3 regions of the Rhodoferax sp. GW821-FHT02C08 genome follow, and region 3 is predicted to be linked to each of the others. Evidence: predicted binding sites of a transcription regulator. Region 3 holds the regulator's gene; each other region holds the start of a gene.
What was found. Region 3 encodes sigma-54, which starts transcription at its own class of promoters, with help from an activator protein. Its sites were predicted from a motif close to TGGCANGNAANCTGCTTT; they were not measured.
Positions count from the first base shown of each region.

Region 1: exaC (acetaldehyde dehydrogenase ExaC) is a predicted target of sigma-54. The motif match lies at 4,545-4,562, and genes of this name have one in related genera.
Region 2: AC07VY_RS04610 (ANTAR domain-containing response regulator) is a predicted target of sigma-54. The motif match lies at 3,513-3,530, and genes of this name have one in related genera.

Region 1 is NZ_JBWKVR010000010.1:12,240-20,045, reverse strand. It holds gene AC07VY_RS13800 (IclR family transcriptional regulator) at 1-581, opposite strand, end outside; gene AC07VY_RS13795 (arginyltransferase) at 685-1,425, opposite strand; gene aat (leucyl/phenylalanyl-tRNA--protein transferase) at 1,422-2,195, opposite strand; gene pdxH (pyridoxamine 5'-phosphate oxidase) at 2,216-2,866, opposite strand; gene exaC (acetaldehyde dehydrogenase ExaC) at 2,973-4,493, opposite strand; gene AC07VY_RS13775 (sigma-54-dependent Fis family transcriptional regulator) at 4,783-6,687, shown strand; gene edd (phosphogluconate dehydratase) at 6,813-7,806, shown strand, end outside.
Region 2 is NZ_JBWKVR010000003.1:103,704-111,509, reverse strand. It holds gene AC07VY_RS04635 (pyridoxal phosphate-dependent aminotransferase) at 1-343, opposite strand, end outside; gene AC07VY_RS04630 (hypothetical protein) at 410-631, shown strand; gene AC07VY_RS04625 (branched-chain amino acid ABC transporter substrate-binding protein) at 628-1,899, opposite strand; gene AC07VY_RS04620 (Hsp20/alpha crystallin family protein) at 1,993-2,373, shown strand; gene tsaD (tRNA (adenosine(37)-N6)-threonylcarbamoyltransferase complex transferase subunit TsaD) at 2,389-3,420, opposite strand; gene AC07VY_RS04610 (ANTAR domain-containing response regulator) at 3,540-4,187, shown strand; gene AC07VY_RS04605 (putative bifunctional diguanylate cyclase/phosphodiesterase) at 4,463-6,583, shown strand; gene AC07VY_RS04600 (CmpA/NrtA family ABC transporter substrate-binding protein) at 6,901-7,806, shown strand, end outside.
Region 3 is NZ_JBWKVR010000023.1:47,056-54,861, forward strand. It holds gene AC07VY_RS21935 (THUMP domain-containing class I SAM-dependent RNA methyltransferase) at 1-1,198, opposite strand, end outside; gene AC07VY_RS21940 (RNA polymerase factor sigma-54) at 1,305-2,882, opposite strand; gene lptB (LPS export ABC transporter ATP-binding protein) at 2,890-3,654, opposite strand; gene lptA (lipopolysaccharide transport periplasmic protein LptA) at 3,651-4,274, opposite strand; gene AC07VY_RS21955 (thiol:disulfide interchange protein DsbA/DsbL) at 4,393-5,052, opposite strand; gene AC07VY_RS21960 (SPOR domain-containing protein) at 5,133-5,837, opposite strand; gene argS (arginine--tRNA ligase) at 5,850-7,535, opposite strand; gene AC07VY_RS21970 (PsiF family protein) at 7,670-7,806, shown strand, end outside.

The DNA.
Region 1 (7,806 bases), on a different contig from region 3:
TGCCGGGTTTTGGCCAAATCACGCTCCAGCATGTGGATATCGGTCAGGCTGTTTTTTGTCTGACCGCTGAGGCCCGTACGCATGGCGTAAGCGCGTACGCGCTGTGGTTCGTCCATGGCCAGAAACAGCTTGCCTACCGAGGTGAGATGCAATGGAGCCCGCCCGCCAATGGCGCGCACAACCTGCATGCCCGAGCGCTCGCTGTACGCCCGTTCGACGTAAACAATTTCGTCACCTTGGCGCAGGCTCAGGTTCACGGGCTGCTGGGTAAGTCGGTGCAACTCGCGCATGGGGATCAGGGCGGCGTCACGTACGTTCAAACGACCTTTGACCAAGTTGCCCAGCTCCAGCAAGCGCATACCCAGGCGGTAACTGCCAGGCTCTGGTCGGTCTACAAAGCGGCCGGTCGCCAGATCATTCAGGATACGGTGGGTGGTGGAGGGGTGCAGACCCGTTCTTTCGCTGATTTCCTTGAGCGACATGGCATCTTCACGGGATGCCAGAACATCGATCAGCGCAAACATGCGCTCGATGACTTGGACGGTCGGAGTGGCGGGTGCACTGGGTTCTGATGGCTTCATTGCAGTTCCCATTAAGAGATACTGGATCTTACCTTATGAAATGTACGGTTGCACAATATGAAATCAACTCATCGTTGATGAAGCCCGCTAAAGATGCGCTGGGCTAGCTTGCCACAGCGGTCCAGACACCATCTTTCAGGATTTCATGGGGTGCAAACCGGGACTTGTAGAGCATCTTGGGGCTCTGCGCAATCCAGTAGCCCAGGTAGACGTAGTCCAAACCCAGCTGCCGCGCTTGTTCGATCTGCCATAGAACGTTATACGTGCCGTAGCTTGTGTGCTGCTCAGGTTCGTAAAAGGTGTACACGGCGGACAAGCCGTCGTCCAGCACATCCAAAATAGACACCATCTTGAGTCGGCTGGCAGATCCGTCTGCAGCCAATTCCCTGAATTCGACCAAACGCGAACTGACCCGACTTTGCAGTAAAAATTGCGTGTACTGGTCAATGCTGTCCTGGTCCATGCCGCCGCCCGCGTGGCGGCCATTTTGGTAACGCAGATACAGCTCGTAATGCTCACGTACAAAGCCAAGTTCCAACACGCGTGATTGCAACGAGCCGTGCTGGGCCAAGGCGCGCTTTTGGCTGCGATCGGGTTTAAAACTATGGGCCAACACGCGCAATGGCATGCAAGACTGGCAACCATCGCAATAGGGGCGGTAGGTGAACAGGCCGCTGCGGCGAAAACCCATGCGTACCAACTCCGAATAGGTTTCCGTTTGGATCAAATGGCTGGGGGTTGCCACCTGAGACCGTGCCTGCCGGTCCGACAGATAGCTGCAGGGATAGGGTGCCGTCGCATAAAACTGCAGGGTTTGCAGCGGCAATTCATGGAGGTTTGTCACGGGCCGGGCTTAGAAGCAAGCATTGCGTCCCAGTATACGGGGTCGAATTGCCAGTGCGGTGCAGCTTGGCTTGCGTTGCGCACGATCTGCGTACAAAAGTCTGCCCTGGGGATTTCGCGCGCACCCATAGACGCCAGGTGGCCCGTGTTCTGTTGGCAATCGATCAGTGGGATGCCGTGGGCACGGCAAAAGCATACTAGGACGGCCAGCGCGATCTTGGACGCGTCGGGCACGCGGGTGAACATGGATTCGCCAAAGACAGCCTGGCCCAGAGCCACGCAATACAAGCCGCCAGCGAGCTCTCCGTCTATCCAGGTCTCTATGCTGTGTGCGTAGCCGGCCTGGTGCAGCTCTATATATGCCTGCATGACGTCGGCCACGATCCAGGTGCCCGTTTGCCCTGGCCGTGCGCTGCCTGAGCAGGCCCGGATGACGTCCGCAAAGGCATGGTCTATGCGGATCTCGCAGCCCGGCGTCCGGACGAAGCGTGCCAGAGTCTTGCGCAGCGAACGGTGCAGGCGAAACTCCTGGGTGTGCAAGACCATGCGCGGATCGGTACTCCACCACAGGATGGGCTGGCCCGTGCTGAACCAGGGAAAAATACCTTGTCGATAGGCGCGCTGCAGACTGTCTACATCCAGCGCGCCGCCCGCAGCCAATAGGCCAGGGGCAGGATCGGCTGGACCCCAGGCCTGTGTTACAGGTGGAAAGGGTTCACCCGGCAAGAGCCAGGGAATAGGTTTGACCGGAGGCGGGCGCGAGGATGACATGCCTGCAGACTTATAAATATTTAAGGCGCCAAGCGCTCGCGAATCCAGCGGGTGTTGCTATCTAATGTATAGCGAAGGCGGTCATGTAGCCGGCTCTTGCGTCCTTGCCAGAACTCCCAGCGATCGGCCTGCAGGCGGTAGCCGCCCCAATGGGGAGGGCGCGGCGGGTTCAAAAGAAACTGCGCGCCGTACTTGGCGGCATTGGCCACCAGGGTACTGCGGCCGGAAATCACCTGTGATTGGGGGGATGCCCATGCACCCAACCGGGAATCCAGCGGGCGGCTTTGGAAATAAGCGTCGCTTTCGGCATCGCTGACCTTTTCCACCACACCTTCTATACGTACTACACGCTCCAGCTCCACCCAGTGGAATTGCAGGGACGCATAGGGGTTGCCCGCCAGTTCTTGGCCCTTACGGCTTTCGTAATTGGTGTACCAAACGATGCCACGGGCATCAAACCCTTTGATCAGCACGATACGGGTCGATGGCCGCAAATTGTGTGCCACCGTAGCCAGGGTCATGGCATTGGGTTCGGGTACCTGGGCGTCTACAGCCTCGTTCAGCCACTGTTCGAATTGCTGTAGCGGGTCTGCGTGAGATGCCTCTTCATTGAGTTCTGCGCGCTCGTAGCTTTTACGCAGATCGGCAAGCTGGGTAGTAGTTAGGCTCATGGCTTGGATTGTGCCGCCGAACCAAGCCTGATAAGCCGCCATGGCCATCCATGGGCGGCTTAATTTCAGACCCTGCAGCGGCGATTGGGCTACTGCAGGTAGGGGCTTAGAAGAAGCCCAGCTTCTTGGGGTTATAGCTCACCAGCAGGTTCTTGGTCTGTTGGTAGTGGTCCAGCATCATCTTGTGGGTTTCACGCCCTATGCCTGACTCCTTGTAACCACCAAAGGTCGCGTGGGCAGGGTAGGCGTGGTAGCAGTTGGTCCAGACCCGGCCGGCCTTGATGGCACGGCCCATGCGGTAGGCCACGCCGCCATCACGGCTCCAAACGCCGGCTCCCAGGCCGTATGGCGTGTCGTTGGCAAGCGCCAAGGCTTCAGCCTCATCCTTGAATGTGGTCACGGCCAGCACCGGGCCAAAAATTTCTTCCTGGAAGATGCGCATCTTGTTGTGGCCCTTGAACAGGGTTGGCTGAACATAGTAGCCGCCAGCCAGATCGGCTGGCATGGTTGCGCGTTGACCGCCCACCAGCAGTTCAGCGCCTTCGTTGATGCCGATATCCATGTAAGACATGATTTTGTCCATCTGCACCTGGGACGCCTGGGCACCCATCATGCAGTCGGTGTCCAGCGGACTGCCTTGCTTGATAGCTTTGACGCGGGTCAGCACGCGGGCCATGAACTTGTCGTAGATGGACTCGTGGATCAAGGCACGCGATGGGCAGGTGCAGACCTCGCCCTGGTTGAAGGCGAACAGCACCAAGCCTTCGATGGCTTTGTCGAAAAAGTCATCGTCTGCGTCAGCCACGTCGGCAAAGAAGATATTGGGCGACTTGCCACCCAGCTCCAGCGTCGCCGGGATCAAATTGGTAGCGGCAGCCTGGGCGATCACCCGGCCTGTGGCGGTAGAGCCGGTGAAGGCGATCTTGGCAATACGTTTGCTGGTGGCCAGCGACATGCCGGCTTCGCGGCCAAAGCCATTCACCACGTTCAGCACACCCGCTGGCAGCAGATCGGCGATCAGCTCCAGCATCACCATGATGCTGACTGGTGTGGATTCGGCCGGCTTGAGCACTACGCAGTTGCCGGCCCCTATGGCGGGCGCCAGCTTCCAGGCGGCCATCAGGATAGGGAAGTTCCAGGGAATGATCTGGCCCACCACGCCCAGGGGTTCGTGGAAGTGGTACGCAATGGTGTTTTCGTCGATCTCGCTCAAAGCGCCTTCCTGGGCCCGCAGGCAGCCAGCAAAGTAGCGGAAATGGTCGATGGTCAGCGGAATATCCGCGTTCAGAGTTTCGCGGATGGGTTTACCGTTGTCCACGGTTTCGGCGTAGGCCAGCTTTTCCAGGTGGGCTTCCAGGCGATCGGCGATCTTCAGTAGCAGATTGGAGCGCTCGCCAGCCGAGGTGCGGCCCCAGCTATCAGCCGCGGCATGCGCGGCATCCAAGGCCAGTTCGATGTCTTCTGGACCCGACCGGGCGGCTTGGGTGAATACTTTGCCAGAAATAGGCGTAATGACGTCAAAGTACTCGCCTTTGAGGGGGGCAACCCATTTGCCGCCAATGTAGTTGTCATAACGCGCTTTGAACTGTACGGGGGCATTGTCGCTGCCGGGATGGGGATAAAGCATGGATGTCTCCTTTTGGGTTATTGAGCACTTGCAAGTTAGTGCGCAGCAAGTAGTGCAGGGTGTGTGCCACATGCTTTTGTGGGCCGTGAAAGCCGGTTTCCTGCGCGAAAGTAGCGGTACGCCGCACTCAATGGGCCTGCAGTTGTCAGCTTGTTGTGGGACAGGTGTTCCAAAATGGAGCAGCCACAACCAGGCTTGTGTTAAACCGCTTGCACATATGCGCCAGCTCACTACAGTGGCACTACATGACTGCACCCGGCACGTACCGGGCGTGGCAAGGAGACAGACCATGGATTCCGGACACAGTACCGTTAGAACGCCCGCGCTGGCCCTGCGACAGGCACGGCGCCAGTTATTGAACCAAGGAGATATCCCCAAGGAGCTGCTGGGCGACAGGCTGGCGCGCTCCTGGGGGCGCAGTCTGTCCTTTGGCTTGCAAGCCAGCGGGCGTACACCGGGGGCGCCCCATGCATCTTCGGCGCAACTGACCCGGGCCTTGGAACACCAACGTGAGCTGGTGGCCCACGCCCGGCCGGTGATGGAGTTTGTTTTTGAGCAAACCCGTGACAGCGACTGCATGGTGGTGTTGGCTGATGGCAGCGGCATGCTGCTGCACACCCTGGGCGATGACGATTTCCTGGACCGGGCCAGCCGCGTGGCCTTACGCCCGGGGGCAACCTGGCACGAACAATATAGGGGTACCAATGCCATTGGTATGGCCATGGCGGAGCAGTCTCCGGTGGTGGTCCATGCCAGTGAGCACTATCTTGAGCGCAATGGTTTTCTGACCTGCGCCGCAGCACCCATACACGACCCCGCTGGACGTTTGCTGGGCGTACTGGATATTTCTGGTGACCACCGTGGCTACCACCCGCACACCTTGGGCCTGGTACGGTCAGCGGCCCGCATGATCGAGCACAAGCTATTTGAAACCCGTTATGCCGGCCAGATCAGGCTGCGCTTCCATACCCAGCTGGAAGGCATAGGAACGGTGACCGAATGCCTATTGGCCTTGTCTGAAGAGGGCTGGATTCTGGGCGCCAATACCGCGGCCCTGCAATGGCTGCGACTGCCCCGGGACAATATGGGCCGGGTGCCGCTTGAGTCGGTGTGGCCATTGGCGCATGAAATATTGCCTATTGCTGGCACTGCACGCCAATTGCGCAGCCCCGACGGGCGGCCGCTCTGGTTGCGTGTGGACGGCGGGCGTGTGCGTGCGGTCAGCATTACGGGTAATCTGCTCCCGAAGAGCCTTCCTGCCACCGACCCATTGCAAGCCCTGGATACCGGTGACTGCATGTTTCGAGCTGCCCTGGACAAGGCGCGCCGCGTGGCCGGCAAGCTGATTCCCTTGCTGTTGCAGGGCGAATCTGGGGTGGGTAAAGAGGTGTTTGCGCGGGCCGTACATGCGGCCGGTCCACGCAAGGACGGGCCTTTTGTGGCGGTCAATTGCGCGGCCTTGCCTGAGTCCTTGATCGAGGCCGAGCTGTTTGGCTACCTGCCAGGTGCTTTTACCGGAGCCCGTCGTGAGGGTTCGCCTGGCCGCCTGCGTGAGGCGCAGGGCGGTACGCTGTTACTGGACGAAGTGGGTGATATGCCGCTGGCTTTCCAGGCTCGGCTATTGCGCGTGTTGCAAGAGCGCGAGGTACAGGCCTTGGGCGGCGGCAAGTCGGTCGCCGTGGACTTTGCACTGGTGTGCGCCACGCATCGCAACCTGCGGGAAGAAATGCAGGCAGGCCGCTTTCGGGAGGACCTTTACTACCGCATCAACGGCCTGACGTTGTTGCTGCCCCCATTGCGCGAACGCAGTGACCAGTCAGCCCTGGTCGAGCGGCTGCTGCAGTCGCTGGCGCCAGGCCAGGCGGTACAGCTGGCTCCCGTAGTGGCGCAGGCTTTTGCTGCATTCTCCTGGCCAGGCAATGTACGCCAGCTGGCGAATGTTTTGCGCACCGCCTGTGCGCTGCTAGATAGCGGCGAGAGCGTGATCGATTGGCAGCATTTGCCTGACGATTTTGTCCAGGATGTGCGCGTGTCCACGCCGCAAAAAGATGAAATTGACGACGGCCGCTTGCATACGCAGGCGGTGCGAACCATGGAGCGGGTGCTGCAGCAATGCGACGGCAATGTGTCCCAAGCGGCGCGCCAACTGGGCGTCAGCCGCAATACGCTGTACCGCAAATTGGGCTCCAAATAAGGCCTGTGGTGAGGTTGCGGCCAAGGGTTTGCCCTGGGGCGTTCGTAACCCACTGGTAACTGCGGGGCGGTACAAAATTGCAGTTAAGGGGTACCATGGAGGTTGTAATTTTGTTACCAAAAAACATGAAACTCCACCCCACCGTTAGCGCGGTCACAGACCGCATTCGCGCACGCAGCGGGCCTAGTCGCAGCGCGTATCTGGAACGCCTTGAGGCCGCTGCACAGCGCAAGCCCGGTGCCGAACGCATGGGCTGCGCCAACGTGGCCCATGCATTTGCCGGCATGCCGAACAATGACAAGTTCAAGGTGGTTGCCGAAAAAGCGCTGAACATCGGCATCGTGACCGCTTACAACGACATGTTGTCGGCCCACAGCCCGCTGCTCACATACCCGGAGTTGGTCAAGGCCGAAGCCCGCCTGCATGGCGCCACGGCCCAGGTCGCTGGCGGCGTGCCCGCTATGTGCGATGGCGTGACGCAAGGCACGCCGGGAATGGAGTTGAGCCTGTTCAGCCGGGATGTCATTGCCATGGCTACTGCGGTCGCTCTCAGCCACGATATGTTCGATGCCGCCCTGATGCTGGGTGTGTGCGACAAGATCGTGCCAGGCCTGCTGATTGGCGCGCTTCAGTTTGGCCATTTGCCCATGGTTTTTGTGCCTGCGGGGCCGATGCCATCCGGCCTGTCCAACAGCGCCAAATCCAAGGTGCGCGAGCAGGCGGCCCAAGGTTTGGTTGGCCGTGCCGAGCTACTTGAGGCGGAATCTGCCGCCTACCATGCGCCCGGCACCTGCACTTTCTACGGTACCGCTAACAGCAACCAGATGCTGCTGGAAGCCATGGGTCTGCATGTACCCGGCACGGCTTTTGTGGCCCCCGGCGGCGCACTGCGTGATGAACTGACCCGCGAATCGACCCGTACTGTGCTGAGTGCCGTCAAATCCAAACGCTTCGCCCCCATTGGCAAGGTGGTGGACGAGCGCTGCATCGTCAATGCCATGGTAGCTTTGGTGGCCACCGGCGGATCCACCAACCATTTGATTCACTGGGTCGCGGTAGCCGCTTCAGCCGGCATTGTGATCGACTGGGACGACTTCAGCGCATTGTCTGATGTGGTGC
Region 2 (7,806 bases), on a different contig from region 3:
GCGTCACTGCGACCACCTCGTCACCCGCGTCCACCAACATCTGGATGGCCAGCATCAGTGCGTTCACGCCGCCCGATGTCATGGCAATGCGGTTCACCTCTATAGAACCGTGCAAGCGGCTCATATAGCCGGCCACAGCTTCACGCAATTCAGGCAAACCTAGGTTGTGAGAGTAAAACGTTTCACCTTGCTGCAAAGAGGCGATCGCGGCCTGGCGAATGAAATCAGGCGTCACCTCGTCGCTCTCGCCAAACCAGAAGGCCAGCACATCACTGCGCCCCATGCCTGCATTGGCAACTTCACGGATTTTGGATTCCTCAAGATTCAGGATGTCTTGGCGCATGGAGATAGGTGGAAAAGATGGAGTCCTGATTATGATGAACTCCGCCCCATTTCCAGGAGACCCTCCATGCGCTTGCGCACCCTCGCCTGCTATGCACTAGCCGCGACTCTGGCCGCTGCCGCACCTCTGGGCGTTGCAAAGACCAAAAAGAAGCAGACCACGGGCGAATCCTCGCAAGAGCGCATCCACCGCGGCTCGGCCGAGAGCACGGCCGAACGCGACAAACGTCTGCTGCGCGAATGCAAAGGCCGGCCGAATGCCGGGGCCTGCGCGGGCTACACCGGCTAGCTGGGGCGCTGCATCTTGCAGCTGTTGGGCATTTCGGCCTGGGCCGCGCTGATCTGTTTGATAACGCGAAAGCCGTAACCTGAGCCCTCCACGTCGAACTTCACACCCGGCGCGCCCAGCCGGTCCATGATGCCTACCGCAAGGTTTTGCTGGAACTGGTGGTCCACCCCGCGCATGCTGCCACTTTGGCCATACAAACTAACGCTGGCGCTCTCCAGCTTTGCGGCGACAGCTATTAAATCCATAGTGCCCGCTTTTTCAATGGCCTGGGCCAACGCCTCGACCATGAGCTGCATGCGCATGTGCAGATAGTCTTCAGACGGCTTGGGAAAGCGCTGGCGAAAAGCTTTGACAAAAGCCTCGCTCTGCGCGCCAGGCACGTTTGGCAGCCAGTCGGCCACGGCAATCACCTTGCCCACGCCCGCCTCGCCCAGTGCTGCCGGTGCGCCCAGGGCGTTGCCGTAAAAGGTGTAGAACTTGCCTTCAAAGCCCAGCTCACGTGCAGCCTTAACCAGCAGAGTCAGGTCGTTGCCGAAATTACCGGTGATGACGGCCTGGGCGCCGCTGGCCTTGATCTTGGCTACATAGGGCGCGAAGTCCTTGATGCGGCCCAGGGGGTGCAGCTCATCACCCACCACCTGCACATCGGGGCGCTGAATGGCCAGCTGGCGCTTGGCCTCGCGCGCCACGGTTTGGCCAAAGCTGTAGTCCTGGCCCAGGATGTACACGTTCTTGACTGCCGCGTCTTCCTTGAACACCGACATCAGCGCCGCCATGCGCATATCGGTGTGAGCGTCGAAACGGAAATGCCAGTAGCTGCATTTCTCATTGGTCAGCGTGGGGTCCACTGCCGCGTAGTTCAGGAAAATCACGCGCTTGCCAGGCTCGCGCTCGTTGTGCTTGTTGATGGCATCAATCAACACCGCAGCCGTAGCCGAGTTATTGCCCTGCATAACGATCTGCACGCCGTCGTCGATGGCCGCGCGCAGCGCCGACAAGGCCTCTTCGTTCTGGCCTTTGCTGTCGTAACGCTCCAGCTGCAGCGGGTGCTTACCGTCGGGCAACTTGACGCCACCACGCGCATTCACGCGCTCCACCGCCCACACCAGGTTGCGGAAAACGGCCTCGCCGCCGTTGCCCAACGGGCCGCTCAACGCCTCGATCTGGGCCAGTTTGATGGGCGCCGCAGCGCCCTGGGCCCGCACCAGCGCGGGGGCGCATAGAGACGCTCCCAGAAATTTCAAGAGCTGGCGGCGAAACTTAAACATGGCGAAATTTCCTTGAAAAAAAACCGGATGCACACAGATGCTGTCCATGCGGCAATCACTGTGAGGGCCGCGCAGTGTAATAGGAGCTACCTCATGTTTTTTGCCACCAACATCCCCGCATCTGCCCGCTTCGTGCGCCCAGCACACAGCCTGCGCGCACTGCATCGCCTGCTTGAAGAAAACCATGCCAGCGCAGCCCAAGCAAGCCACAACGTGACCCAGGACGAGACCAGCTACACCCTGCAATTCGACGTGCCCGGCATCGCCAAAGAGCAGCTGTCCATCGGCATCGAAGGCAACGTGGTGCGACTGGAAAGCCTGCCCGATGCGCCCCGCAAATACAAGGCGGCCTACGAATTGCCGCAGGACATTGACGTGTCGGCCAGCGACGCCAAGCTGGAAAACGGTGTGTTAACGCTGAAGCTGGCGAAGAAGGCGCCGGTCAGCAATGTGTCCACCCTGACCATCAACTAAGGCTGATAAAAGCGACTAAAGACTGTCCAAAGGCCAGCGCGGTTTCACGTCGAACGCATAGGTTCGCGTGGCCGCCTGCAGGCCGGACTGCAGGCGCATGGCGCCGGCCATGGCAATCATGGCTCCGTTATCGGTGCATAGGTGCAGCTCGGGGTAGTGCACGCGCACGCCGGCTTTGGCGCAGACAGCATTCAGCTGGGTGCGAAGCGCTTTGTTGGCCCCCACGCCGCCAGCAACAACCAGGCGGCGCAAGCCAGTACGCTGCAAGGCTGTAACCGATTTCTTCCACAGCACCTCGACAATCGCCGCCTGGGTACTCGCGGCCAGATCGGCTTTACGTGATTCCAGATCGTCGCCCAGCTTCTTTGCCTGGGTCATCACCGCAGTCTTCAAACCGGCGAAGGAAAAATCCAGATTGCCGCTGTGCAGCAAGGGGCGTGGCAGCTTGAATGCAGCTGGGTCGCCCTGTTCTGCCTGGCGTGACAAGGCCGGGCCACCGGGATAGCCCAGGCCCATCAGCTTGGCGGACTTGTCAAAGGCCTCGCCAGCGGCATCGTCAATGGTTTCGCCCAGCATCTCGTAACGGCCCACGCCGTCAACGCGCATCAGCTGGGTATGGCCGCCAGAGACCAGCAGCGCGACAAAAGGAAATTCCGGCGGGTCGGCGCTCAGAAACGGTGACAACAAATGCCCTTCCAGGTGGTGCACGCCCAACACGGGCTTATCCAGTGCCGCACCCAGCGCGCAGGCCACGCCCGCACCCACCAGCAAGGCTCCGGCCAGCCCCGGGCCACGGGTGTATGCCACCACATCCACATCGACCAGGCTTTGGCCCGACTCGGCCAGAACCTGCTGGGTCAGCGGCAGCACGCGGCGGATATGGTCGCGGCTGGCCAGCTCGGGCACCACGCCGCCATAGGCCTGGTGCATCTCGATCTGGCTGTGCAGAGCGTGTGACAACAACACGGGCAAATCCGAGCCCTCGGCACGCACCAACGCTATCCCGGTTTCATCACAGGATGATTCAATACCTAGTACCAGCACAATAGACCTCTCGCTTTTTCAGCACAGCAACCAAACGCTGGAGTTTAGAACGTGTTCCCAGGTGACCCCTGCTTTCCAACCGCCGTGCACCTTATTGGCGCAAATCTTGCGTATTTCCCGCCATGAGCCCTTCCCTGCGTATCGTGGTCATTGCCCCGGATCTGGACATACTGGACCCGTCGGACAGCCATGCGTTGCTGCAAGCCGATCGCTCACGTGCACTGCGCATCGGACTGCTGGAAAACAACTACAACCTGATCGCCAGCCTGCCCGCCGACGTGTTCCTGACCGAGCGCCTGGCCCAGCTGCAACCCGACATGATCATCGTGGACGCCGAGAGCGAGGCGCGCGATGCCCTGGAGCATGTGGTGATGGCCACGCGCAATGCCCCCCGCCCCATCGTCATGTTTACCAATGACGGCGACACCTCGCATGTCAAGGATGCGGTGGCCGCGGGTGTGTCGGCCTATATCGTGGCCGGCCTGTCGGCCGACCGCATTCGCCCCATACTCGACGTGGCCATGGCCCGCTTCGAACACGAGCAGGCCCTGCGCACCGAGCTGGCCGTGACCCGCGTGGAGCGCGATGAACACAAGGCCGAGCTGCACAACCGCAAGATCATAGACCGCGCCAAAGGCCTGCTGATGCAGCGCCAGGGCATCACCGAACCGGAAGCCTACGACAAGCTGCGCAAAGCCGCCATGGACAAGAGCATGAAGCTGGTGGAAGTGGCCCAGCGCATACTCGATGTGGCCGAGCTGCTGGGCTGAACCGGTGGAATGCACCAACCCAGTGCCAATTTGTTTCATAATGAAACAAGGCCATGGCGCAATCTGCATATGACCTTACAGCTATCAAATAAGTAGCAATAGCGATTTTCAAGGCTGGCACAGGGCTTGCGGAAACAGACCTAGCTGCAGCGCCCTAGACCCTCTGCACACCAGACACACAGGTCGGCTTGGCTGAGGACTACTTGGTTTTTGCAAACACCGAATCCACTTTGACACCCGTATTAGCCCCATTTGCCCGAGCCCAGCAGGCGACCGTGCATGCCGCAAAGCCCGTCAATCTGCACCGGGTGCTGGACACACTGGTCAACAACCTGGAAGGTATGGCCTACCGCTGCCTACCGGACGGTCGCTGGACCATGCGTTTCGTCAGCCAGGGCTGCACGCGCCTGTGCGGCTATAGCGCGCACGAGCTGCTAGACCCGCAACACATCACCTGGGAAGCCATTACCCACCCCGACGATCGCGCCCGGGTACGCCAGGAAATCGGCGCCGCTATTACCCAGAGCCAGCGCTTCACCGTGTACTACAGCATCACCACCCGCAGCGGAGAAATCCGCAAGGTGAAAGAGCAAGGCATACAGGTCACGGACGAGGCCGATCAGCTGGTGCTGGAGGGCTTCATCGAGGACGTGACCGACGTCCACCTGACGCTGGAGGCCCTGGCCCATGCCGAGCTGCGCTACCGGCAAATCTTTGAACACGCCCGCGAAGGCATCTTCCAAACCACGCTGGATGGCCGCTACATCGCCGCCAACCCGGCACTGGCCCTGCTCTACGGCTACGCCACTCCAGAGGAGCTGATCGCCGACCTGTCCGACATCGACCGCCGCCTGTATGTGCAGCCCCATCGGCGCGAGCGCTTCGCCCGGTTGATGGCCGCGCACGGCGAGGTCAGCAACTTCGAGTCCGAGGTGTACCGGCGCGACGGCAGCAAGATCTGGATTTCCGAGAACGCCCGCAGCGTTTATGACAGCCAGGGCGCCTTCATCTGCTTCGAAGGTACGGTGCAGAATATTTCCGAACGCAAACATCAGCTGGAGCAGCTCGAATACCAGGCCAACTACGACACGCTGACCGGCCTGGCCAACCGCAACCTGCTGCGCGACCGCATCGCGCCCGCTATATCCCATGCCGAGCGCCTGGGGCATTTCCTGGCCGTGGTGTTCATCGACCTGGACCACTTCAAACTCATCAACGACAGCCTGGGCCACGACGCGGGCGACCAGCTGCTGGTGGAGATTGCGCAGCGCATCCGCGCCTGCATGCGCGCCTCGGACACGGTGGCCCGCCACAGTGGCGACGAGTTTGTGCTGCTGCTGAACGAGCATATGCAGGCCCACTCAGTCATTTCGCACCTGCAGCGCCTGCTGGGGCAGATCAACCAGCCGGTGCACCTGCAGGGCCGTGCCTTCCAGATGGGCGCCAGCATGGGCGTGGCGCTGTACCCGCAAGACGGCAAGGATGCGCAAACCCTGCTCAAGCACGCCGATGTGGCCATGTATGCGGCCAAGGAGCGCGGACGCAACAACTTCCAGTTCTTCACCCCCGAACTCAACCAGGTGGCCGACGAGCGCCTGAACCTGGGCACCGCCATGCGCGTCGGGCTGGAGCGAAACGAGTTCACCGTGGCCTACCAGCCCAAGGTGGATGCGCAGGGCCGCATCACCGGCCTGGAGGCGCTGGCCCGCTGGCACAGCGCGCGCATAGGCACGGTGGGACCAGACCGCTTCATCCCTATCGCCGAAGAGACTGGGCTGATAGGCGCGCTGACCGACACCATCCTGCGCCAGGCCTTTGCCGATGCTTGTAGCTGGGCGCCAGTGCAGGGCCGCCAGTTGTCGGTAGCGGTGAATCTCTCGGCCAAGCTGTTTCTGGCCAACGACCTGGTGGCGCGCATCCGCAATCTGCTGCAGGCCAGCGGCCTGGCGCCGCAGCGGGTCGAGCTGGAGATTACCGAAAGCGTGTTCCTGCACGATATGGGGCGTGCCGTGGTACTGCTGAACGAACTCAAGGCCCTGGGCGTACGCCTGGCCATGGACGACTTCGGCACCGGGTATTCGTCGCTGTCATATCTGCGCAGCCTGCCGCTGGACACCATCAAGATAGACCGCTCGCTAATCACCGGCATCGAACAGGACGAAGACCTGGCCGTGATTGCCTGCGCCATCGTGAACCTGTGCAAAAACCTGCGCAAATCGGTGGTCGCCGAGGGTGTGGAAAACCGTGCCCAGTTCGACTTGCTGCACGCCAAGGGCTGCGACGGCTTTCAGGGCTATCTGTTTTCCAAGCCGGTGCACCAAGACGTGTTGCGCAAGCTGTTGGCCCAGGCCCGGGGCACCATTTTGCTGCCGCCGGCCGAAGCCCTGGCCTACTGAAATGATGCACTGCACAAGAGCAGTGCAAAACCCAGCTTAAAAACAAAACAAGCACCAGCGCAGACAAACAAAGCGCAAGCAGCTATATTTTATATAGCAATCAACGACAAAACAGCCTGGCACGGTGTTTGCTTAAATAAACCAAGACCAAGGTTGGTCCCATGGCAGCTGGAATCCAATGGCGGGTTGCAGCGATCAGTTTTCGGACAAAGGCGTCCCCATCCGTTCGGGCGGCTGCACATGCAGCCCCGAGCGCGATGAGGACGCCTTTTTTGTTTTTGGCCCCGACTTTCACATTCACTTTGGGAAGCTTGCACATGACCGATCTTTTGACCACCAAACTGAGCCGCCGCACCGTGCTGCAAACCGCGGCAGTAGGCGCCGTAGGCATCAACCCGGCGCTGCGTGCCGCAGTCTACGCCCAGGGCTCCGACAAGCCCGAAAAAGAAGAAGTCAAGATCGGCTTCATCCCGCTGACCGACTGCGCCAGCGTGGTGATGGCTTCGGTGCTGGGCATCGACAAGAAATACGGCGTGAAGATCATCCCCAGCAAGGAAGCCAGCTGGGCCGGCGTGCGCGACAAGCTGGTCAACGGCGAGCTGGACTTCGCCCACGTGCTGTACGGCCTGGTCTACGGCGTACACCTAGGCATCAGCGGCCCCAAGAAAGACATGGCCGTGCTGATGACGCTGAACAACAACGGCCAAGCCATTACGCTGAGTAAAAAGCTGGCCGACAAGGGTGCCGTCAACGGTGCCGGCCTGGCCAAGCTGATGGCTACCGAGAAGCGCGAATACACCTTTGCCCAGACCTTCCCCACCGGCACCCACGCCATGTGGCTGTACTACTGGCTGGCTGCCAACGGCATCAACCCCATGAGCGACGCCAAGGTCATCACCGTGCCACCGCCACAGATGGTGGCGAATATGCGCGTGGGCAATATGGACGGCTACTGCGTGGGCGAGCCCTGGGGCCACCGCGCCATCATCGACGGCATCGGCGTCACTGCGCAAACCACGCAGGACATCTGGAAGGACCACCCCGAAAAAGTGCTGGGTACCAGCGCCGAATTCGTTAAGAAATACCCGAACACCGCGCGCGCCGTCACCGCCGCGATTCTGGAAGCCGGCAAGTGGATCGACTCCGGCCTGGCCAACAAGAACAAGATGGCCGAAACCATTGCCGACAAGAGCTACGTCAACACCAGCGTGGACGCCATCAAC
Region 3 (7,806 bases):
GAGCGTCCGCACCACGACGGGCCGAACCAGCAACCATGTCGAAACGGAACAAGCGGCATTCAATGGGGCCGTTCCACATGGGTACGCGGCGCGACTCCTTGAGGCGCATCTTGCCGGGCAGCTTGAGGTCGGGTGTCAGCATCCAGGCGGTCCAGCCCGCGTAGTTGCGCTTCCAGTGGGTGGCCAGTTGGGGAAAGAAGTCGGCGCTGCCGTCCTCGGTCTGTGCGGCTTCGCGCCGGCCCGCGACACCGGCGACTTCAATCCGCTCGCCGTAGGGCGGGTTCAGCAGCATCACGCCGGACTCGGCCGGCGGCATGCGCTGCAAGGCGTCGCCGCCACGGAACTCGACCACGCCGCTGACGCCCGCGCGCTCGGCGTTGCGGGTGGCGAAATCGACCATACGGAAGGCCACATCGCTACCGAAGATCTGCGTCTCGGGCTCGTGCTCGGCGGCGTGGGCCTGCTCCTGGATGGCGCTCCACACATGGGGCTGGAAGGGCAACAGCTTCTCAAAGCCAAAGCGGCGCAGGCTGCCGGGCGCAATATTGCAGGCGATCTGCGCGGCCTCGATGGCAATGGTGCCGCTGCCGCAGCAGGGGTCGTACAGGGGCGTGGTGCCATCCCAGCCGCTGGCGGCGATCATGGCGGCGGCCAGGGTTTCCTTCAACGGCGCATCGCCCTTGTCTTCACGCCAGCCACGTTTGAACAGCGCGTCGCCCGAGGTGTCAATGTAGATGGTGGCGCGCTCGGTGGTCAGGTGCAGGTAGATGCGCACATCGGGCCACTGCACATTCACGTCGGGGCGCACGCCGGTCTTGAAGCGGAAGCGGTCGGCCACCGCGTCCTTCACCTTCAACGCAGCGAAGTTCAGCGAATTGAGCGGGCTGTGCTGGGCCGTGACCTCGATCTTGAAGCTTTGCTTGGGCGTGAACCAGATCTCCCAGGCCACGTTGCTGGCGGCTTCGTACAGGTCTTTTTCGCTGCGGTATTCGGTGTTGGACAGCTCGATCAGCACGCGCTGCGCCAGGCGGCTGTGCAGGTTCAGCCGCATCGCGTCGCGCCAGGAGGAGCGCACCAGCGTGCCGCCCCGCATCACCCGCAGGTCTTCGCCCTGCAGGCCGGTAATGCCATGCACCTCTTCGGCCAGCAGCTCTTCCACGCCGGCGGCGCAGGGTAAAAATAATTGGAGTTGGTTCATATCGTTATTTCCATGGTGTCACGCTACGCAGCCTGGGGCAAGCGGGGGCGAAGCTCTTTCCTCCAGCTGCGGCATACCGTGCACGCGGCCTGGGGGAGAGCATGTTCTACAGCGCTTTGCGCAGGTTCGTGGGGGCTATGCGCAGCGCTTCGCGGTACTTGGCCACGGTGCGACGCGCGCATTCAATGCCCTGCTCTTTCAGCATGTCGGACAGCTGGCTGTCGCTGAGCGGCTTCTTTGGGTCTTCGGACGAGACAAACTGCTTGATCAGCGCGCGCACCGCGGTGCTGGACGCATTGCCGCCGGTCTCCGTCCCCAGGGACGAGCCGAAGAAATACTTCAGCTCGAAGGTGCCGTAGGGCGTGGCCATGTATTTGGCGGTGGTCACGCGGCTGATGGTGGACTCGTGCAGTCCCAACTCGTCGGCGATCTCGCGCAGCACCAGAGGACGCATGGCCAGCGCGCCGTGGCTGAAGAAGTTCTTCTGCCGTTCCACGATGGCGTTGCTGACCCGCAAAATCGTGTCGAAGCGCTGCTGGATGTTCTTGATGAACCAGCGCGCCTCCTGCAGACGCTGCTGCAGCGCGGCGTTGTTCGACGAATCCTTGCCGCCGCCCTTGTGCTGGCGCAGCGCATTGGCATAGATATCGTGCACGCGCAGGCGCGGCATGACCTCGGCATTCAGCTGCACCCGGAAGCGGGCCTGGGCGCCACGCCCGACCTTGACCACGATCACGTCGGGCACCACGATGTTGCGCTCCACATCGACAAAGCGCCGCCCCGGCTTGGGCTCCAGCCGGGCGATCAGCGCCATGGCAGCCTTGATATCGGTCTCGGTGGCGCGGCACAACTGGGCCAGGCGCTTCACATCGCGCCGGGCCAGCAGGTCCATGGACTGGCGGCAGATGCGCATGGCCACCTTGCGCGCCGGGTCATCGCCCAGCACGGGCTGCAAACCCTCCAGCTGCAGCAACAGGCATTCACCCAGATGCCGCGCGCCCACGCCCGCCGGCTCCAGGCTTTGCAGCAGGCTCAGGGCCACGGTAAAGCGGTGTACCAGCTCTTCCACGGCCTCGGCGTCGTCGCCCGCCAGACCACGCGCCAGGGTTTCGAAATCGTCTTCCAGGTAGCCGTCGTCATTCAGCGATTCGATCAAAAAGCGCAGCGCTGCCTGGTCCACCTCACCCAGCCGCAGGGCCAGGGCCTGGCGGTGCAGAAAGCTGGTCAGCGACTCCTGGTTGCGGGCCAGCTCGGTGGCGTCCATCTCGCCGTCTTCACCCAGGTTGTTCTGGCGCGCCGGGGCATCGCCGCCCCATTCGCTGTCGTCGGGTTTGATCTCGGAAGTGCCATCGCCATCCCAGCTGGTGTCGTCACCGCCGGTTAAAGGGGATTCGGCATCATTTGGGGCTTCTACGCTGGATTCACTTGCGTATTCAGCTACAGAACTTGTAGCAATTTCAGCCTCGCGCTCCCCTGTGCTGACCGGCGTGTCGGACTGGGCCAAGCCGAACTCCTCACGTGCAGCCTCGTCCATATTGCGTTCCAGAAACGGGTTGTCGTCCAGCATCTGGTCCACTTCCTGGCTCAGTTCCAGGGTGGACAGTTGCAGCAGGCGGATGGACTGCTGCAGCTGGGGCGTCAGCGCCAGATGCTGTGAAACGCGTAGGGATAAGCCTTGCTTCATCGGAGCATCACATCTTGAAATGTTCGCCGAGGTAGACGCGACGCACATCGGCGTTGTCCACGATCTCGGACGGCGTGCCCTCGGCCAGCACATTGCCGTCGCTGATGATGTAGGCGTGGTCGCAAATGCCCAGCGTTTCGCGCACATTGTGGTCGGTGATCAGCACGCCGATGCCACGCGACTTCAGGAAGCCGATGATGCGCTGGATCTCGATCACCGCAATCGGGTCGATACCGGCAAAAGGCTCGTCCAGCAAAATGAAACGCGGCTGGGTGGCCAGGGCACGGGCGATTTCCACGCGGCGGCGCTCGCCACCAGACAGGGCCATGGCCGACGAATCGCGCAAATGCTCCACCCGCAAATCCTGCAGCAACGCCGTCAGGCGCTTTTCGATCTCGGCGCGGGTGAGGGACTTGCCGGCCTTGTCGTGCTGCAATTCCAGCACGGCGCGCACATTTTCTTCCACCGTGAGCTTGCGGAAAATCGAGGCTTCCTGGGGCAGATAGCTCAGGCCCAGGCGCGAACGCCGGTGGATGGGCATGTGCTCCACCGACTGGCCGTCGATGGAAATATGCCCGCCATCGGCCCGCACCAGGCCCACGATCATGTAGAAGGAAGTGGTTTTGCCCGCGCCGTTGGGGCCCAACAAACCGACCACCTCGCCTTTTTTGACGGCCAGCGTCACGTCTTTCACGACCTTGCGCTTGCCGTAGGCTTTTTGCAGATGGCGCGCCTCCAGGCGGCTTTCTCCCGACTCCACCACCGCCGTCACTTCTTCACGCCCTCCAGCGTGCTGGTGGAACGTAGCACCGGGGCGGGCCCGGCAGCTGCCGTGCCGCTAGCGGCCGACGCTGCAGCCTTGGGTGTCAGCATGGCGCGTACGCGGCCATTCTGGCCACCGGGATTGCTGCCGGCTGTGCCGCTGTCCACGGTGAATACATCGGTGGTGTTGTCATAGACGATCAGTTCGCCGGTGATTTCGTCGTTCACCTTGCTGCCGACCAGACGACGCAAAATGGCCCGCTTGATGAAGCGCACGTTGTCCAGCTTGCTGCTGTACTCGATGGTTTCGCCCTCGCCTTCTATGTATTCGTCCAGGCCGTCGCGTTTTTGCTTGAAATACGCCAGCTTGCCCGGCTCCGCCGTCACCACGCCGAACTGGTTGCCCTCGGCATCCTGGCGCACATCGACGCGGGCGCCACGGATGATGATGGTGCCCTTGGTCATCACCACCTTGCCGGTAAAGACATTGGTCTGCTTCAGATCGTCATAACGCGCCGCGTCCGCCTCGATATTCATAGGCTTGAGTTTGTCGGCTTTTTCCGCGTGGGCCGCTCCGCCTAGACCGACGAAACAAACCACGAGCAGTGAGAGTAGGGTGTTGATTTTCATAGAGGCACGAATCTTGCAATTCATTGTAACGGCCCCTCACCCCGAGTTGGACGTAGCCAGAAAAAAGCCCGCTGACGCGGGCTTTTTCATCTCTCCGGCCTTGCCGGCCATGCCGGGATCAGGCTTTCTTGCGCTGCTCGGCCACCAGATATTCCACAACGGCCAATGCACGCGGCATGGTCTGCGCCTGGCTGCCATCGGTGTAGAACTTGCCAGCCACGCCCAAAGCGGGCACGCCCGCGACCTGGTAGGCCTGCTGCAGCTGGGACGCCTTGCGCACCTTGGTGCTGACGCCAAAAGACTGGTACGTCTCGGTGAACTTGGTTTTGTCCAGACCCTGCTTCACGGCCCAGGCGATCACCAGATCATCTTTGTCCAGACGCTGGTGCTCCACATGGATGGCGTTGAACACCTTGCCATGCAGGGCGTCCAGCTGGCCCAGAGCCTCCAGCGTGTAGTACAGCTTTTGCGGCGGGATGAAGCTGTCCTGGAAGTTCACTGGCACACGCTTGAAGGCAATATCCTTGGGCAGGCGCTTGAGCCACTCCACCAAGGTGGGCTCAAACGCATTGCAATGCGGACAGGCGTACCAGAAGAACTCGATCACTTCGACCTTGCCGGCCGGGGCTTCTGTTGCGACTGGCTTGTCCAGCACCAGGTAATCCGTGCCCGCCACGGGCGGCTTGCCCTGCGCCAGGGCGCTACCGGTATGACCTACGGCCAGCGTGGAACCAGCCAGCACACCCGCTGAAGCCAGCGAAAACTCACGACGTTTCATTGCAAATCACTCCTTGTGGGGGGTCGGATCGGTGCCGAGCGCAAAAGTTCAGCGCGCAGCACCAGCTTCAAGAGAACTGGTCAACGCTGCACGCGCACCAGGGTGGTTTCGCTACCGGCACTTTCCAGCCGGTCCTTGGCATGCTCGGCATCGTCGCGCTTGGCGTACGGGCCCATGCGCACACGGTAGACGGTGCGGCCGGACTGCTCGCGCTCGGTAACCTTGGCTTCCATGCCCATCATGGCCAGCTTGGCACGCTGGGCCTCGGCATCTTCGGGCGTACGGTAGGCACCGGCCTGCACGAAGTACTCAAACGGCTCGGCTGTGGGTGCCAGCGCAGGTGCCGTGGCCACGGTGGCAGACGCAGCCGCCTTGGCTTTGACCTTGGCCAGATCGCCCAGCGGGTCGGCCGAGGCTGCGGCCGACGGCTTGGCATCCGGCTTCACCGCAACGGCCGCTGGTGGCGTGGGCACCACGGCCGGAGTCGCCGCTGGCGCCGGTGGCGGCACCACCAGCGGAGTCGCCGCATCCACCGCGCCGGATGCCGCGGGCGCCGCAGAGCGCACCGGGTTTTTGCCGTGCAAGGGGGTATTCGGATCCCAGTCCTTGTTTTTCTGGCTTTCGACCGCGTCGTGGTCGGCGCCATTGGCCTGGGTCTTGCCATTCATGAACGGCACCGGCACCTTGGTGACATAGACCGCCACCGCCAGCGCCGAGCCCAGGCCGACCACCACCCCGATGATGAAACCCAGGATGGTGCCGCCGCTTTGCTTTTGTTTTGTCATGCTTGCTGTCAATTACATTTTTTCCGGAGCATCCACGCCCAGTACTGCCAAGCCATTGTGCAATACCTGCGCGCAGGCGGCGACCAGGGCCAGGCGGGCCAGCTTGAGCGGCTCGTCGTCCACCAGCACGCGCTCGGCGTCATAGTAGCTATGCAGGTTGGCGGCCAGCTCACGTAGGTAGAAGGTCACGTCATGCGGGGCAAAACCTTCGGTAGCGGCTGTCAGCATCTCGGGGTACTTGGCCAGCTGCAGCATCAGCGTCTGGGCCTGCGGCACCAGCAGGCTGGACAGGTCCACGCCCTGCAGCGACGCCACATCGCCACCCCAATCGCGCAGCATCTTGCAGATGCGGGCGTGTGCGTACTGCACGTAGTACACCGGGTTGTCGTTGTTCTTGGCCAGCGCCAAATCGATGTCAAAGGTGTATTCGGTATCGGGCTTGCGGCTCAGCAGGAAGAAGCGCACCGCGTCCTTGCTGGTCCAGTCGATCACGTCGCGCAGCGTCACATAGCTGCCAGCGCGCTTGGAGATCTTCACCTCTTCGCCGCCGCGCACCACCCGCACCATGGTGTGCAGCACGTAGTCGGGGTAGCCCTGGGGAATGCCCACATTCGCCGCCTGCAGGCCGGCGCGCACCCGGGCGATGGTGCCGTGGTGGTCGGTGCCCTGGATGTTCACCACCTTGGTGAAACCCCGCTCCCACTTGGCGATGTGGTAGGCCACGTCGGGCACAAAGTAGGTGTAGCTGCCGTCGGTCTTGCGCATGACGCGGTTCTTGTCGTCGCCGTAGTCGGTAGACTGCAGCCACAGCGCACCGTCTTGCTCGTAGGTCTTGCCGGCTTCCTGCAGGCGCTTGACGGTGGCGTCCACCCGGCCGCTGGTGTACAGGCTGGACTCCAAGTAGAAGTTGTCGAACTTGACCTGGAAGGCTTGCAAATCCAGGTCCTGCTCGCGGCGCAGATAGGCCACGGCGAATTCGCGGATGGAATCCAGGTCATCCACCTTGCCCGAGGCCGTGACTTCGCGGTCGTCGGCCTTGACGGTCTTGCCGGCCAGGAAGTCCTGCGCGATATCACCGATGTAGTCGCCGTTGTAGGCGGCCGCATTTTCACCACTAGGCCACTCGGCGTCGCCGGGCTTGAAGCCCTTGGCACGCAGCTGCGTGCTGTTCGCCAGGGTGGCGATCTGCACGCCGGCGTCGTTGTAATAGAACTCGCGGTACACGTCCCAGCCCTGGGTGGCGTACAGGTTGCAGATGGCATCGCCCAGCGCCGCCTGGCGGCCATGGCCCACATGCAGCGGGCCGGTGGGGTTGGCCGAGACGAATTCCACCAGGATGTGCTGGTTGTTGCTGGGCTGCACGCCGAAGCTGGCAGCAGCGGACAGCACCTCGCGCACCACTTCCTGCTTGGCAGCGGGCTTGAGCTTGATGTTGATGAAGCCCGGGCCGGCGATGTCGATGGCCTCGACCCATTTTTCGAACGCCGGCTGCTCCAGCAGGGCCACGCGCAGGTTTTCACCCAGCTGGCGCGGGTTCAGCTTGAGCGGCTTGGCCAGCTGCATGGCGGCGGTGCAGGCGAAATCGCCGTGTGCGGCCACTTTGGGGGACTCGAACGCGGCTTTGGCGCCAGCGCCGGGGGCAATTTTTTCCAGCCCGACGGCCAGCGCCGCGAGCAATTCGTGTTTGACTGAGAGCATGGCCGGATTTTACCGGGGGGTGCCCACCCCTCGCGTCATCCGGCTTGCGCATTGCGGCGTTATGGGTTGCAATCCAGTCGTCTTCGGACCTTGCGCACAGGATTTACCCCACAACCTCTTCTTCTGGAGCCTGCATGAAACAACTATTACCTCTCGTCGCCGCCCTGGGTCTGACTCTGTCTATGGGCCTGGTCCACGCTGCCGACAAGGAGCCCACGCCCCAGCAAGCCAAGATGTCGGCCTGCAGCAAAGAAGCCAAGGGCAAAAAAGG